2 regions of the Halomonas sp. GD1P12 genome follow, and region 2 is predicted to be linked to the other one. Evidence: predicted binding sites of a transcription regulator. Region 2 holds the regulator's gene; the other holds the start of a gene.
The links. The regulator FliA, encoded in region 2, starts transcription of late flagellar genes. The targets are predictions, from matches to a motif close to CTAAAGTTNNNNNNNNNNCNGCCGATA.
Positions count from the first base shown of each region.

Region 1 (8,243 bases), 360 kb from region 2:
CCAATTTCTCGACCATTCTATCCGGTGATGTCACCACCTCGGACACTCAGGTCGTGCAAAAGGGACAGAACGCGGCATTCAACGTCAACGGTATCGATATCGTCAGTGCCTCCAACCAGGTCGAGGGCGCCATTCAAGGAATGACCTTGACGCTCACGGAGGCTGGTACTTCGAGTACCATCAAGGTCGAGCAGGATAATGAAGCACTGCGTGAGAACGTGAATACCTTTGTGGAAAGCTTCAACACGCTCAAGAGCACCTTGAATACCTTGACCAACTTCGATGTGGAAACGGGCCAGTCGGGAGGCTTGAACGCTGACGCGACCACACGAGCCGTCGAGCGCGAGCTCCGTCAGGCTATTAGCGGTATGACCGGCGGTGACGGCTTCAACGTACTGTCCGACGTCGGCATTTCATTGCAAACCGACGGTACGCTAAAGGTCGATGACGAAAAGCTGGATAACGTCATTGCCACCCAGCCGGACAGGCTGGCCCAATTTTTCGCAGGGAGCAGCGAAGGAGGCGGCATGGCCGGACAAATCAATACGTCTCTTGAGCGCCTGGTAGGCGATGGCGGCCGCCTTGATACGGCCAAAGAAAATGCAGAAAGCCGCGTCGAGTCGCTACAGGAGCGCTATAGCCGAACCGAAGAGCGCATCGGGCAAACCGTCGAGCGTTATCGTGTTCAGTTTCAAGCAATGGATAGCATGGTGGCGCAAATGAATCAGACGGGTGCCTATCTCGAACAGCAGTTGGGAATGCTGGCCCAAACCAACCAGAGCTAGGCCCAGCTCTCACGGACAGGAAATGCCCAGCTACAACGCTGGGCTTTTTTTAGAGGTATCTTTTGAAGGTACCTAAAGTTCGTTATCACCCCGCCGATAAACAAGGTAATCAACCCATACTCTTTGCTACTTATTACTCGAGGATTTAACCCATGGCATCAATCTCCGCGCTTGGTGTAGGTTCCGGGTTGGACTTGAACGGTCTGGTGGATCAGCTCAAAGCCGCTGAGCGCCAGAAGCTTACCCCCGTTTTACAGCAGCAAAGTGCTCAAAAGACCAAAATTTCGGCCTATGGGCGTCTTGAGTCGGCGATGGACCGGGTCAATACCTCGGTCAAGGCGCTAAACGATGCCTCGACCTTCAAACAGCAAAAAAGCACGGTAACCGGCAGTGGCGTTCTGGCCACGGCGGGTGAGAAGGCCAACCCTGGGCGCTTTGAAATTAGCGTGTCTCAGCTGGCTCGTGCCGGCAGCGCGGCGTCCAATAGTGTGGCGCTGGATCAGGAGCTCACTGCTACTGATACGAAATTGAAGCTCAATTTCGGCGCGGGCACTACGCAGACGAGCCTTGACGTCGATATCAAGGCAGGCAGCACGCTAGCCCAGGTACGCGATCAGATCAATGCAAATAAGGAGTCGGGTGTTACCGCCTCGCTTGTCAACGATGGCACCGGATACCGTTTGGCGCTCAGCTCAAAGGAAACCGGCAAGGACGCCTCGCTCACAGGGTTTTCTGGTCTCGATGGGCTTGCCATGGATAGCACGACGGTGCGGTTAGGCCAGGACGCCGCACTCAACGTCAACGGCATCGCGATCACCAGTAAAACCAACCGCGTCGAAGGTGCGATCGAGGGGGTAACGCTCGATCTCACCGCCGTGTCGGAATCCCCCGCCACCCTGGTGATCGAGCGAGACAACGACTCCTTGAAAGAGGCGATCAATAACTTCGTCAGTAACTACAACGAAATGAAATCGACCGTAGAGCGCATGACCAAGTTCAACGGCGAAGGCGAGATCTCGGGCGAGCTGATAGGTGACCGTACCGTACGCACTATCGAAAACCGCTTGAGTCGTGACGTGAGCGACAGCTTGGCGGGCGGCGATATCACGCGGCTGTCTGAAATCGGAATCTCAATTGATGAGCGCGGGCGCTTGAAGGTCGACGAAGAAAAGCTCGATGCCGCTGTTGCCAACGACCCTGAAGGCCTATCTGCCTTCTTCGCTGGTGACAGCAAGGAAGCAGGCTTTGCAGGGCGCCTCAGCACAACATTGACGACCATTACCTCAGAAGATGGCCTCATTAAAAGCTCGGTCACCAGTGCAGAACAGCGAATCGAGAGTCTCGATAAGCGCAAGGAGCGCATGGAAGCCAGCATCGAGCGCAACGTGGAGCGCTATCGTAAGCAGTTTGCCCAGCTCGATGGCATGATTGCGCAGATGAACTCCATGAGCAGCTACCTGGGCCAGCAGTTCGATATGCTGAGCAATATGCAGAAGTAGTAAACCTTGCTATCAAACGAAACGGTGCTAATACGCTCTCGTTCGTAACGACAATTTATTTTATCAGCGGGGCCGTAAGGCCCCGTTATAGTTTCAAGGCCAAATTTTCATAAAAAAGTGGGTAAATGAGCTAAAGGATCGCCCCGCTTCGCCGTTAATTATAACAACGGCGATGCAAGCGCCGATTTATAGGCCTCTCTTGGGCCACTAAACACAGAGGATTACCCCATGTCCGTCATCAATACCAACATCACTTCCATGATCGGCCAGAACAACCTGAGCAAGTCCCAGGGCATGCTGGCTCAGGCGCAGGAGCGTCTTTCTTCCGGCCTGCGTATCAACAGCGCCTCCGACGACGCAGCAGGTCAGGCGATCGCCAACAAGATGACCGCCCAGATCAAGGGTATGGATCAGGCGAGCCGTAACGCCAGCGACGGTATCTCGCTCGTTCAAACCATGGAAGGCGGCCTGGACCAGATCAACGACAACCTGCAGCGTATTCGTGAACTGGCGGTACAGGGTGCTAACGACACTAACACCGCCGATGACCGCGCGGCGATCACCACCGAGATCAACGAGCGTATCGCTGAGATCGACCGCGTAGCGGGCAGCAACAACTTCAACGGCACTAACCTGTTGTCAAGCGGCGCGAGCACGGCGCTCAATATCCAGGTCGGTTCTAACACCAGCGGCAACGACACTATTACCGTCAATACTTTCGACGCAACTAGCAGTGCGCTGGGTGTTAGCGGGTCTGCGGCGGCTCTCTCCGGTGCCGGCGCGACTCACGACAACTTCCAGACGCTGATCGACAATGTCGATACCGCCGTCAAGTCGCTCGACACGCAGCGTGCGACTCTGGGTGCCACGCTGAACCGCTTCGACTCTGTGATCGATAACCTGGCGACCACGACTACTAACCTTTCCGAAGCGCGCTCACGCATCGAAGATGCCGACTACGCGAAAGAAGTGTCGAACATGACACGCGCCAACATCCTTCAGCAGGCGGGTACGTCCATGCTGGCCCAGGCTAACCAGACCCCGCAGTCTGTACTGTCTCTGCTGGGTTAATCGCTCAAGCAGTAGTACCACGAGCGAAGTGAACGACGGGGCCGCAAGGCCCCGTTTTTCGTTGGGCGCCTCGCGCATTTTTCTCATGTGAATCGCGCGAAAGGCCTAAAGAAGTGCCTCCAACAGCCGTTAATTATAATAACGGCGATGCAAGCGCCGATTTAAAGGCCTCTCCTGGGCCACTAAACACAGAGGATTACCCCATGTCCGTCATCAATACCAACATTACTTCCATGATTGGCCAGAACAACCTGAGCAAGTCCCAGGGCATGCTGGCTCAGGCGCAGGAGCGTCTTTCTTCCGGCCTGCGTATCAACAGCGCCTCCGACGACGCAGCAGGTCAGGCGATCGCCAACAAGATGACCGCCCAGATCAAGGGTATGGATCAGGCGAGCCGTAACGCCAGCGACGGTATCTCGCTCGTTCAAACCATGGAAGGCGGCCTGGACCAGATCAACGACAACCTGCAGCGTATTCGTGAGCTGGCGGTTCAGGGTGCCAACGACACCAACACCGACGATGATCGCGCCGCAATCGAAACCGAGATCAACGAGCGTTTGGCCGAGATCGACCGCGTAGCGGGCAGCAACAATTTCAACGGTACCAATCTTCTTAACGCCAGCGGCAGCCTGAGCATCCAGGTCGGTTCCAATACCGATGTTGAAGACGTCATCAATGTTAAGACTGTCGATGCTACCGTGTCGGGCCTGGAACTGACTAGCGCCTCGGGCGGAGTCGTTGCAGCGGCTTCCGGCGGCGCCGCTACCTTTACGGCGGCTAGCGGAGCTGGCGCCCACACCAGCTTCCAAAGCCTGATCGATGCCGTTGATACTGCTACTAAAACACTCGATACCAACCGCGCTACTTTGGGTGCTACGCTGAACCGCTTCGACTCTGTGATCGACAACTTGGCGACCACCTCGACCAACCTGTCCGAAGCACGCTCGCGAATCGAGGACGCCGACTACGCCAAGGAAGTGTCGAACATGACGCGCGCCAACATCCTTCAGCAGGCGGGTACGTCGATGCTGGCCCAGGCGAACCAGACGCCGCAGTCGGTATTGTCTCTGCTGGGCTAATAGTCGGGTAAGTGCTGCCATTGACAGCTAGAGTAACGGGGCCAATTGGCCCCGTTTTTCGTTCTTTCTGCAAGCAAAATTATTTTCACAAAACGGCTTTAAACCATTCAAGAATCCACGTTAACGGCCGTTAATTATAATAACGGCGATGCAGTCGCCGACCTGTAGGCCCTTCTCAGGCCATAAAATACCGAGGATCTCATCCATGTCCGTTATCAATACCAACATCACCTCCATGATCGGCCAGAATAACCTGCGCGCTTCGCAGAGCATGCTGGCTCAGGCACAAGAGCGTCTCTCTTCCGGTCTGCGCATCAACAGCGCATCCGACGATGCCGCCGGTCAGGCGATCGCAAACAAGATGACTGCTCAGATCAAGGGCATGGAGCAGGCCAGTCGTAACGCCAGCGACGGCATCTCGCTCGTTCAGACCATGGAAGGCGGTCTGGATCAAATCAACGACAACCTGCAGCGTATTCGTGAACTGGCGGTACAGGGTGCTAACGACACCAATACCGCCGACGATCGCGCGGCGATCACGACCGAGATCAACGAGCGTATCGCCGAGATCGACCGCGTAGCGGGCAGCAATAACTTCAACGGCACTAACCTGCTTAATGTTAGCGGTGGCGGTACTCTGAACATTCAGGTTGGCTCCAATACATCGACCAATGATGTTATTGAAGTGAGCACAATCGATGCGACTAGCGCTGCCTTGGGAGTGAGTGGCGCAGCTGCCGCGCTTTCCGGTGCAGGAGCATCGCACACGACTTTCCAGAGTTTGATCGACGCTGTCGATGGCGCAACGAAAACCCTGGATACCAACCGCGCGACTTTGGGCGCCACGTTGAACCGCTTTGATTCCGTGATCGATAACCTGGCGACCACCTCGACCAATCTGTCCGAAGCGCGCTCACGTATCGAGGATGCCGATTATGCCAAGGAGGTGTCCAACATGACCCGAGCGAACATTCTGCAGCAGGCGGGTACGTCCATGCTGGCTCAGGCCAATCAGACCCCGCAGTCTGTTCTATCTCTGCTTGGCTAATAACGCATTAATGAGTGTCGACGGGGCCGAAAGGCCCCATTTTCGTTATGAGTACGATAAAGATATGGGAAACTTTGTTACACGCTACAAGCCCCATATAGCCAGAAAATAATGCGAATCCTCTGCACCATTTGTTGTATGGCGTTACTTTTTGCTACACAAAAAAAGCCTTGTTTCTTCAAGTGTTGGATATAGCAGCCGTTACCCCTTGGTAGCGACGGCACAAGCGTCGCCAAGTTGGCCCGCTGGCCAGTTATACTTCAAGGAGCAATACTCATGTCTGTAATCAATACGAATATCACCTCCATGATTGGCCAGAATAATCTGAGCTCTTCACAAAGCATGCTGGCTCAGGCGCAGGAGCGTCTCTCTTCCGGACTGCGTATTAACAGCGCCTCCGACGATGCCGCAGGTCAAGCCATCGCCAACAAGATGACTGCCCAAATCAACGGTATGAGCCAAGCCAGCCGTAACGCCAGCGACGGCATTTCCTTGGTGCAAACCATGGAAGGTGGTCTCGATCAGATCAACGACAACCTGCAACGTATTCGTGAGCTGGCGGTGCAGGGCGCTAACGATACCAACACGGAAGAAGATCGCGCGGCGATTGCCACCGAGATCACTGAGCGTATTGAAGAAATTGATCGTGTTGCGGGTAGCAACAACTTCAACGGTACTAACTTGCTGGACGGCGTTAGTACTGACGACCTGGAAATTCAGATCGGCGCGAACACCACTGACGATGACACCATTTCAGTAAGCCGCTTTGACGCCACTAGCGACAACCTGGGCGCGGTGAGTGGTGGGGTTGCCAACCTGGAGGCAGCGGCCACCGCGGTATCAGGTGGTGGTGACCATAGTGATTTCCAATCTTTGATTAATTCAGTGGATAGCGCCGTAAAAGAATTGGACACTAATCGTGCGGAGCTGGGTGCCACGCTCAACCGTTTCGATTCGGTGATCGACAACCTGGCAACGACCGAAACCAACCTTTCCGAAGCTCGGTCGCGCATCGAAGATGCCGACTACGCGGATGAGGTCTCCAACATGACCCGCGCTAATATCCTCCAGCAGGCGGGCACCTCCATGCTGGCGCAGGCTAACCAGACGCCGCAGTCCGTACTGTCTCTGCTGGGTTAATTGCTCGAGCAGTAGCACAACGAGTGAAGTGAACGACGGGGCCGCAAGGCCCCGTTTTTCGTTGGGCGCCTCCCGCATTTTTTCTCATGTGAATCGCGCGAAAGGCCTAAAGAAGTACCTCCAACAGCCGTTAATTATAATAACGGCGATGCAAGCGCCGATTTAAAGGCCTCTTCTGGGCCACTAAACACAGAGGATTACCCCATGTCCGTCATCAATACCAACATTACTTCCATGATTGGCCAGAACAACCTGAGCAAGTCCCAGGGCATGCTGGCTCAGGCGCAGGAGCGTCTCTCTTCCGGCCTGCGTATCAACAGCGCTTCTGACGACGCAGCGGGCCAGGCCATCGCTAACAAGATGACCGCCCAGATCAAGGGTATGGATCAGGCGAGCCGTAACGCCAGCGACGGTATCTCGCTCGTTCAAACCATGGAAGGCGGTCTGGACCAGATCAACGACAACCTGCAGCGTATTCGCGAATTGGCGGTTCAGGGCGCCAACGATACCAACACCGCCGATGACCGTACTGCGATCACCACTGAGATCAACGAGCGTCTGGCCGAGATCGACCGCGTAGCAGGCAGCAACAACTTCAACGGCACTAGCTTGCTCAATGCCAGCGGCAGCCTGAGCATTCAGGTTGGCTCCAACACCGATTCCGAAGACGTGATTAGTGTCAAGACCGTCGATGCGACTGTGGCGGGTCTGGGCTTAGCAAGCGGCAGTGAAATCACCGGCACCACATTTGCCGTTAGTGGTGGCACCGCAGCCCACAGCAGCTTCCAGAATCTAATCGACTCCGTCGATGCCGCGACCAAGACTCTGGACACCAACCGCGCAACCTTGGGTGCCACGCTGAACCGTTTTGATTCGGTAATCGACAACCTGGCGACCACCTCGACCAACCTGTCCGAAGCGCGTTCACGCATCGAAGACGCCGATTACGCGAAAGAAGTGTCCAACATGACTCGCGCCAACATCCTGCAGCAGGCGGGTACCTCCATGCTGGCCCAGGCGAACCAGACGCCGCAGTCTGTACTGTCACTGCTGGGTTAATCCTTTCAGTAGTAAGACGCATGAAAGAACGGGGCCTTCAGGCCCCGTTTTCTTTTAGGCGGCTTGGTACCACCTCCTTTACACATTTTTCATCGGGTTGACCTTGAACGTGACGCCGGATATTCGGTAACGACAATTATCTCCTTCGCAATCCTGGTTCCTGAAGCAGTCCAGGGAATACCTGCTTAAAAACAGGTGCATTTACCTCTTTGGTACGCGTCGTCGCGAAGTAGACTAGGCAGACTGCCACTTTTTTGCGAGCTGCCTAATGGCCAAGACGACCCCCGCCACACCCAAGCGTAAACCCCGTTTGCTATGGGCCAACCCGTTCTGCCTGCTCGATACGTCCAGCGGTGCCAGCATGACCGTACGCCAAATGCTGTTGCAGTTAGTGGCCAATGGGTATGACGTCAAGGTGCTAGGGGCTACGGTGTTCGACAATCCCAAGGGAATGGCGCTTCTCAAGGAGCAGTTCGCTGATCTCGATTCCCATCTGCACCAGTTGATCGACGCGGAAGATGGTCCTCTGACTCATCAGATGCTCGTGAGCTACAGCTATAAC
Region 1 covers NZ_CP107007.1:493,539-501,781, forward strand. The annotation lists gene fliD (flagellar filament capping protein FliD) at 1-785, shown strand, start outside; gene fliD (flagellar filament capping protein FliD) at 938-2,284, shown strand; gene OCT39_RS02380 (flagellin) at 2,513-3,355, shown strand; gene OCT39_RS02385 (flagellin) at 3,559-4,434, shown strand; gene OCT39_RS02390 (flagellin) at 4,640-5,482, shown strand; gene OCT39_RS02395 (flagellin) at 5,759-6,622, shown strand; gene OCT39_RS02400 (flagellin) at 6,827-7,681, shown strand; gene OCT39_RS02405 (glycosyltransferase) at 7,950-8,243, shown strand, end outside.
Region 1: a site for FliA is predicted at 4,541-4,567, ahead of OCT39_RS02390 (flagellin). Genes of this name have one in related genera too.

Region 2 (8,243 bases):
ATCGCAACATCGCCGACATCGTGCGCACGCCGATCGGCGAGGCCTGGGACTACTTTGCCAACCTCGCGCTTCCCGGGCGCAAGGGCGAGATCGCCGAGAAGATCGTCAACGAGATCCACTCGCGCCTGGAGTTTCTGGTCAACGTCGGGCTCGACTACCTGAACCTCGAGCGCAGCGCCGACACGCTCTCCGGCGGCGAGGCGCAGCGTATCCGTTTGGCGAGCCAGATCGGCGCGGGGCTGGTCGGGGTCATGTACATTCTCGATGAACCCTCGATCGGCCTGCACCAGCGCGACAATGATCGCCTGTTAAAGACGCTGGAGCGACTTCGCGACCTGGGCAACACCGTGATCGTCGTCGAGCACGACGAGGATGCGATCCGCGCCGCCGATCACGTCCTCGATATCGGTCCGGGTGCCGGCGTGCACGGTGGTGAGATCGTCGCCCAGGGCACGCCCCAGGACATCATGGACAACAAGAACTCGTTGACCGGGCAGTACCTTTGCGGCACTCGCGAAATCGCCGTGCCGCCGTATCGCATTCCCGGCAATCCGGAAAAGCAGCTGGTGGTGCGCGGGGCGACGGGCAACAACCTGCAAAATGTCACGCTTACGCTGCCGCTGGGGCTGTTCATCGCCATCACCGGGGTATCGGGTTCGGGCAAGTCGACGCTGATCAACGGCACCCTGATGCCGATCGCCGCCCGCGATCTCAACCGGGCCACCACCATGACACCGGCGCCCTACAGCGCCATCGAAGGGCTCGACCAGCTCGACAAGGTCATCGACATCGATCAAAGCCCGATCGGGCGCACGCCGCGCTCCAACCCGGCAACCTACACGGGCATCTTTACCCCGATCCGCGAGCTGTTCGCCGGCACCCAGGAGGCGCGCTCGCGAGGCTACAAGCCCGGGCGTTTCAGCTTCAACGTCAAGGGCGGACGCTGCGAAGCGTGCCAGGGCGAGGGCATGATCAAGGTAGAAATGCACTTTCTGCCGGACATCTACGTGCCTTGCGACGTGTGCAAGGGCAAGCGCTACAACCGCGAAACCCTGGATATTCATTACAAGGGCAAGAACATTCACGACGTGCTGGAAATGACCGTCGAGGAGGGTCTCGAGTTCTTCAGCCCGGTACCGGCCATCGCCCGGCGCCTGCAGACGCTTCTGGACGTCGGGCTCTCCTACATTCGCCTGGGTCAGAGCGCGACCACGCTTTCCGGCGGCGAAGCCCAGCGGGTGAAGCTTGCCCGCGAGCTTGCCAAACGCGATACCGGCCAGACGCTCTACATTCTGGATGAGCCGACCACCGGTCTACACTTCGAGGATATTCGCCAGCTCTTGACGGTGCTCCATCGCCTGCGCGATCACGGCAACACCATCGTGGTCATCGAGCACAATCTCGATGTGATCAAGACTGCGGACTGGATCGTCGATCTGGGCCCGGAAGGCGGCTCCGGCGGCGGGCGGATCATCGCCGAGGGCACCCCGGAGCAGCTGGTGAAGAAAAAAGGCTCGCATACCGGGCAATTTTTGGCGCCGCTATTGCAAAAAAAGAAGTGAAAAAATAAAAAAACGATAAGGCAATGTCAGGCAAGCCGCCGTATCGTTCCCCTTTGGCCGTCACCGCCGGCCCTGAGCGGCGGCACAGCCCGGGCACGCAGTCAAGAGAAGGAGACACCGAGCATGAGTCAGGAAAAGAGCTGTATTGTTCGCCACTTCAACCATTATTACTCGTTGTCAAAAGACGAAGAGCAGCTGCTTGATTCGCTCGAAGAGAGCCCGCTCGATCAAAAGGCGGGGTCACTTCTGTGGGAGTTGAAGGACCCCGCTCAGGAGTTTTGCACGCTGCGAAGCGGCTGGGCCTACTCCTATCGCCATTTGGAAAACGGCGATCGTCACATCATGGAGGTGTACCTGCCCGGTGACATCATCGGCCTGCGCGAATTCGCCTTCTCCCAGCGGCTGGAAAACGTGCGCTTCATCACCGACGCCGTGGTGTGCCGTTTTCCGCACAAGCGGATGATCGATCTGTTCAGCCAGTCGCTGCCGCTGACCTCGGTCATGTTCGCCATCAGCAGCCGCCAGCAGTCGCTTCTGACCGAGCGGCTGGTGAACCTGGCAAGACGCACCGCCCGCCAAAAAATGGCCCACTTCATCCACGAGATGTACGTCCGCCTGAGCCAGACCAACCCGGATTTGACCGGGCAGTTTCGCCTGCCGCTCTCCCAGGAGCAGCTCGCCGACGTACTGGGACTCAGCCCGGTGCACGTCAGCCGCACGTTCACCGCGCTTAGCGAGGCGGGGCTCATTTATCGCGACCGCCATCACATCAACATCCCGGACCTGGCGGCGCTTGCCGCCGAAGGCGAGTTCGACGACTGTTACTTAAGCGACAACGTGCGGCCGCTGCTCGGCCAGTCGGAGTGATGCGTATCTTTTCTCGACATCAATACTCGGCGCACCGTCCCATGACGTCTCACTCTGTTGCCGCGGCCGCGCTCGGCGTCGCCGGGCTCTTCGTTTTCGCCACCGCCGCCCAGGCGGCGCGCTATCCAGTCAGCGATGACACCGCCTTCGGCGCCTGGCACGCCGCGACGACCACCGATGCCGGCCAGCGCCACTTTCGCGCGCTGGAGGCCGAAAGCTATTCGGACGCCATTTTGAGCGTGAACGCTACCGAAGGTGTGTGCCACCTGCCCTGGCTCGAACTACGCGTGACCCTCAAAGAGACGCAGTCCGAGAGCCGCGCGGTGAACCTGGTCCCGGCGCGGCTGCGCGTCGACCAGACGCCGATCATGGAGACCATGGCGGAGTTCATCGTCGAAGAGGGGGATGACGGCTTCTACAGCCACTTCTACCTGGGCGAGCTCGACGCGCTACTGGCGCGCATGAGTGAAGGCGAGCAGCTGTTCATCGGCTTCGAGCAGGGGAGTGCCACGCCCTGGACCATGACGTTTGATCTCGACGGCGCCGGCAAGGCGATTCAGGAGATGCAGCGGCGCTGCGCCGGGGCTTAAGGCGTAACCCGCGCCGGCTCCGGGGCGGGAGTTCGCAGCACGAATTCGACGCGGCGGTTGGCGGCGCGCCCTTCCCGCGTGTCGTTGCCGGCGAGCGGGCGCGTGTCGGCGTAGCCCACGGCGCGTAGCCGCTGCCGCGCCACGCCCTCCTGCTCGAGATGGCGCACCACCGCGATCGCCCGCCCGGTCGAAAGCTCCCAGTTGGAGGCGAACGCCGCGGTCGAAATCGGCACGTTATCGGTATGGCCTTCCACCGACACCTCGCCCTCGAAGGTGTCGATCACCTCGCTCAATCGCTCGAGCACGCCTTCGCCCTGGGGGGTCAACTCGGCGGCGCCGCTGGCGAACAGCAGGCTGTCGTCGATGCGCAGGGTCACGCCTTCGCGCCCCTGGCTGACGCTTACGCCCTGAATATCGAGCGCGGCCATGGCCGGCGATAGGCCGCTGTCGCGCGGCAAGATTCCCGAGGAGAGCGGCTGAAGGCCCTGGCCTTCGTTTGATGCCTCGCCGCCGCTACCCGCCGGCGTCAGTGCCAGCAGCAGCACGAACAGCGTGATCAGAAGCGTCAATACGTCGAGGTAGCTGGTCAGCCACCCCTCCTCGCCTTCGCCGCCGGTAAAGGGCGATTCCAGCGCGTGGCGGGCGTCACAATTGAGCATGGCGCTAGCCTTTCGCCGCGACGCCGCTGCCCGGGCGCGGCTTCACGTGGGGATCGTTGATCTCGTCGTGGTAGTTGGCCACGAACGAGTTCAGCGTCTCTTCGATGAACGACGGCAGCCGGCGCTTGGTGATCAGCGAAATGCCTTCGAGCACCATGTTCATGGTGATCAAGCGCTCCTCGGTGCGCCGCTCGAGCTTCACCGCCACCGGCTTGAACACCAGGTTCGCCAGCAGGATGCCGTAGAAGGTGGTGAGAAGCGCCACCGCCATGCGCGGGCCGATCACCTCGAGATCCCCGGCGTCCATGACTTCGAGCATGTTGACCAGCCCCACCAGGGTACCGATCATGCCAAACGCCGGCGCGTAGGTCGCCATGGTGCGAAAGATCTGCGCCTCGGCGTGCTCGCGGGCCTTGAGCCTGGCGATACGCCAGCGCAGCATGTCAAAGATCTCGTCTTCCTTGGTGTTGGCGATGACGAGCTGGATGCCGGTGCGCAAAAACGGGTTGCGGGTGTGTTCGAGCTCGCGCTCCACTGCGCGCACGTCGCCCTTGAACCAGAGCCTGGCCATGGAGACCAGCTCGTCGATGTCGTCGCGCACATAGGTATTCTCGCGGCGAAATACCAGCCCCACCAGGCGTACCACGCGCACCACTTCCTTGAGCGGATAGCTGATGAAGGTCGCCGCCAGCGTGCCGGTGATGACGATGGCAAGCCCGGGCAGGTTGATGAAGCTTGCCGCGGACTCTGCGGTAAAGAACAGCACGCTCACTAGCAAGAGGATGCTGGCGCCTATTCCAATCAGGGTAGAGGGGTTCATCGACGGCTCCTCGCCGGTTGGGGTTGACAGTGAAAAGGTTTAGTCCGGCTCGTGCAGACGCGCCCGCAAACGGCTGATGGCCTGGCTGTGTAGCTGCGACACGCGCGACTCGGTGACGCCCAGCACCGCGCCCACCTCCTTGAGGTTGAGCTCTTCCTGGTAGTAAAGCGCCATCAACAGCTTTTCGCGCTCCGGCAGCGCCTCGATCGCGGCAATCAAGGTTTCGCGCTGCTGGCCGTCCAGTAGCTCCTCGAAAGGCGCGTTCAGCGACTCCTGAATCGGCTCGCCGCCCTCCTCCAGAAGCTCCTCAAAAGGCAGCAGATGGCCACTATTGGTGTCCGCCAGAAGCTGCTGGTACTCGTTAATTGGCATGTCCAAATCGCGGGCGATCTCGCTCTCTTCCGGGGGGCGGCCAAGGCTTTGCTCCAGCCGGCGCACGGACTCGTCCATGGCCCGGGCCGAGCGGCGTACGCTGCGCGGCAGCCAGTCCCGGGTGCGCAGCTCATCGACCATTGCGCCGCGAATTCGCTGGCTAGCAAAGGTGGCGAAGCTCGCCCCCTGGGCGGCATCAAAACGCCCCAGCGCCTCTAAAAGCCCTACCATGCCGGCCTGGATCAGATCGTCGAGCTCGATGCTGGCCGGCAAACGAACTTGCAACGCCAGCGCCTGGCGACGCACCAGCGGCATGTGCTGGTTGACCATATCGCTGTGTTGGATTCTTCCCTTTGCTGTATACATCGGCGTGCCCCTGGCTAATCGCTGGTCACTGATAGTTCACAATCACTTGAAGCCCTCTCACCCTCACCGGCGGCTGGCCACGCCCCAACGCGAAACGAAACTCGAGCGGCGCGCCGGCATTGAGCCCGGCAAGGCCGGTGGCACTGCCGCGCTGGCCGTCGAGGGCGACGCAGCGCTCCGGGTGGCAAAGCCAGGCATGGATATCGGCCCCCGGCGGCGCTTCGAAGCGCCAGTTGACGCGCTCGATGCGCCCCTGATGAATCTCGGCACTGGGCGGCGGCGCGAGCGCCTGGCTGGCACTTGCCCGGTCGCTCATCGCGACCATCAGCCCGGTCGTATCGACACTCCAGCTGCCCCCGCCCGCCAGGGCCGACAGCGAAAGCCCGCTGGCCACCACCCCACTCAGCGCTGCGAGAATGACGTTTCTCATTAGCATAACCTAACCATAGTGGCTCACTCAGTATGGCCTACCTGGCCAAAAGCAGCAGTTCGATCCCCAGGTACGCCGCCGCCGCCGCGCGCAGATTCTCGAGCAGCCCGGCGCGGGGCAGGCCCGGCTCATGCAGCGCCAACAGCCGTTTGGGCCCCTGGTGTTCGCTGACCAGGCGCAGCGTGCGGTACATGGCGGCGAACGCCTCGGCGTCGCTTCGCACCCACAGCGCCCAGCGCGAGTAGCGCGCGCAGAGCGCCTGGAGCGGCGCATCGGCGTCCACCGGCACGACCTCCCAGCTCTCTGGCGTTGCCGCCCAGCGCCGGCCAAGCCGCGACCACTCGTCGAGGCGCGCGATCACCGGCTCGCGCTGCTTCGACCCAAGCCCGACCACGGCGAGCGGTATTTTGGCGACGTGCGCGTTGGTGGCATGCGCGTCTGCGACGTGCGCGTTGGCGACATGCGCGTCCGCGACGGGCGCATCGACAGTGTGCGCGTTGGCTTCGCTCGCCTCCAACGCCTGAGCCTGCCGCACATCGTCGTCGCCTTGCGCGCCGGCCGACTGGCCGGTGCGCAGGTTCGCCCACTGGCGCAGCCCCGCGGCCTGGTCCTGGCCGCTCATGCAAAGGTCTCGCGGCTGACGCTGCCAAACTGACGGATCGCGTCGCGGGTCATTAGAAAGTGCATGATCGCGTCCGCCAGCGCGCTATCGCGGCGCTTGCGCGGGCTACCCAAAAGGCGCAGTAAATCCTGCTGCAACGCCTGGGCCTCTTCGTCCTCGGCGCTGTCCAGGTGGGTGGCCACGCACGCTACGCCGCTGGCCATCAAGAGCCGTAGCTCAGCGCTGACCTCGCCGCCGTCCGACTCCTTGAGCGCGCGCCAAACGCGTTTGGTCAGCGCTACCGTGCCTTCACTTTGCAGCTGGGTGATCAAAAGCGACAGCGCCTCGCTCCCCAGCCGCGCCGGCGTGAGCCAATAGCGCTTGGCGACCCGCCGCGATGTTTCCGGGTCGCGCAGTTCGCCGCGCCAGGCGAGCAGCCGCCGGCCCGCGACGTCGGTAACCTCGGCGTGGGCGCTGTAGAGCGAAAGCGACTGACCGCGAAAGCGCACGGGCACCTGGTGGCCCAGGGTCGCCTCGTCAAACAGCGCGGCCATGGCGTAGCGCTCGCCCTGCCAGTATACCCGCTGGCTTCCGCTGACCCGGCTGACCCAGGTCAAGCGCTCGGCTTCCAGCGCATTAAGCGTTTCGCCCTCGACCAGGGTGGGCAGCAGATGCACCGCGGCCTGGCGCTGCGCGTCGATGCGCGCCTGCCAGCCGGCGCTCTGGCGGTGCTGTAAAAGCGTCAGCGCACAGAGGCGTCCGTCGGCATCGAGATTCAGATCCGGCATCGACCACTCCATGCCGCGCTCGGCGCGCCGGGGCGACCACACCACCCCCAGCGCGCGCTGCTCATGATGGCGGTCTGCAAGCGCTGCCAAACGCTGGTCGTGGAGCACGCCGGGCAGCGCGGCGATATCCCAGCTCGCCTCCAGCAGAGAGAAGCCGGCAACGCGCTCGCGAAGGCTCGCCATCAGCAGGCCAAGGCGCCGCCCCTGGCCCAGCACTTCCCGCGACCAACGCGGCGCCAGCGCCTCGCTCGACCAGGCCGGGCGGGCGGGTTCGCGCTCGCGCACGTCGGTCATGGCGTGGGTGAGCGCCTGGTCCACCAGCGCCGTCGGCTCGGCCAGCTGCATGTCCTCCGGTACGCGCTGGCCGTTGGAGCAGAAAAGTACGCGCAGGCCAAAGCGCATGACGATATCCAGAAGCGGCGCCAGCCGGCCCGCCTCGTCCTGCTTGGTAATGATGCAGTCGTCGAGCTCCGCCCCGGCCGCCCGCGCCGCTTGGCGGTAGCGCAGCACTACCTCTTCCAGGGTTTCCGGCTGGCTGGCGGCGTTGAGCACCAGCACCAGGCGCACCCTAGAGCCGCCGCCCTGCAGCTGGTCGATCTGGGTGATGACGCGCTGGTCGCGCTGGCTCATGCCGACGGTGTCGATGATCACCCACTGCTTGCCGCCAAGGCGTCCGAGCAGGTCGTCGATCGGCTGTTCGTGATCGAGGGCGTACATCGGCGTGTCGAGCAGGCGGGCGTAGATCCGCAGCTGTTCGTGGGCGCCGATACGAAAGCTGTCGGTGGTCACCAGTGCCACCGGGCGCGTGCCGTGGCGCATGACGAAGCGAGCGGCGAGCTTGGCGGTGGTGGTGGTCTTGCCCACGCCGGTAGGGCCGACCAGCGCCACGATGCCGGTCTGGTCGAAAAACGCCTCTTCGCTGTCGAGTACCTCGAGCCGCGCGACGAGCTGGCGGTGCAGCCACGCGAGAACCCGCTCGTCCTGGGGCGACAGTGCGCCGAGCGATTCGGGCAGTGCCGCGCTGATCTCCTCGCAAAGCTCGTTGCCAAACCCCACGCGAGCGAGCAGCGTGTTGAGCGTTTGCGCCGTCGACGGCGCCGGCGCACTCGCCACGTGAGTGCGGGCGAGCAGCGCGCGCATGTCCTGCATCTCCTGCAAGAGACGCTCGCTGACCGCCTCGAAAGGCTG
Region 2 covers NZ_CP107007.1:131,721-139,963, reverse strand. The annotation lists gene uvrA (excinuclease ABC subunit UvrA) at 1-1,562, shown strand, start outside; gene OCT39_RS00640 (Crp/Fnr family transcriptional regulator) at 1,686-2,429, shown strand; gene OCT39_RS00635 (hypothetical protein) at 2,471-3,019, shown strand; gene OCT39_RS00630 (flagellar motor protein MotB) at 3,016-3,678, opposite strand; gene OCT39_RS00625 (motility protein A) at 3,683-4,498, opposite strand; gene OCT39_RS00620 (RNA polymerase sigma factor FliA) at 4,538-5,236, opposite strand; gene OCT39_RS00615 (flagellar protein FlhE) at 5,262-5,666, opposite strand; gene OCT39_RS00610 (hypothetical protein) at 5,704-6,201, opposite strand; gene flhF (flagellar biosynthesis protein FlhF) at 6,285-8,243, opposite strand, start outside.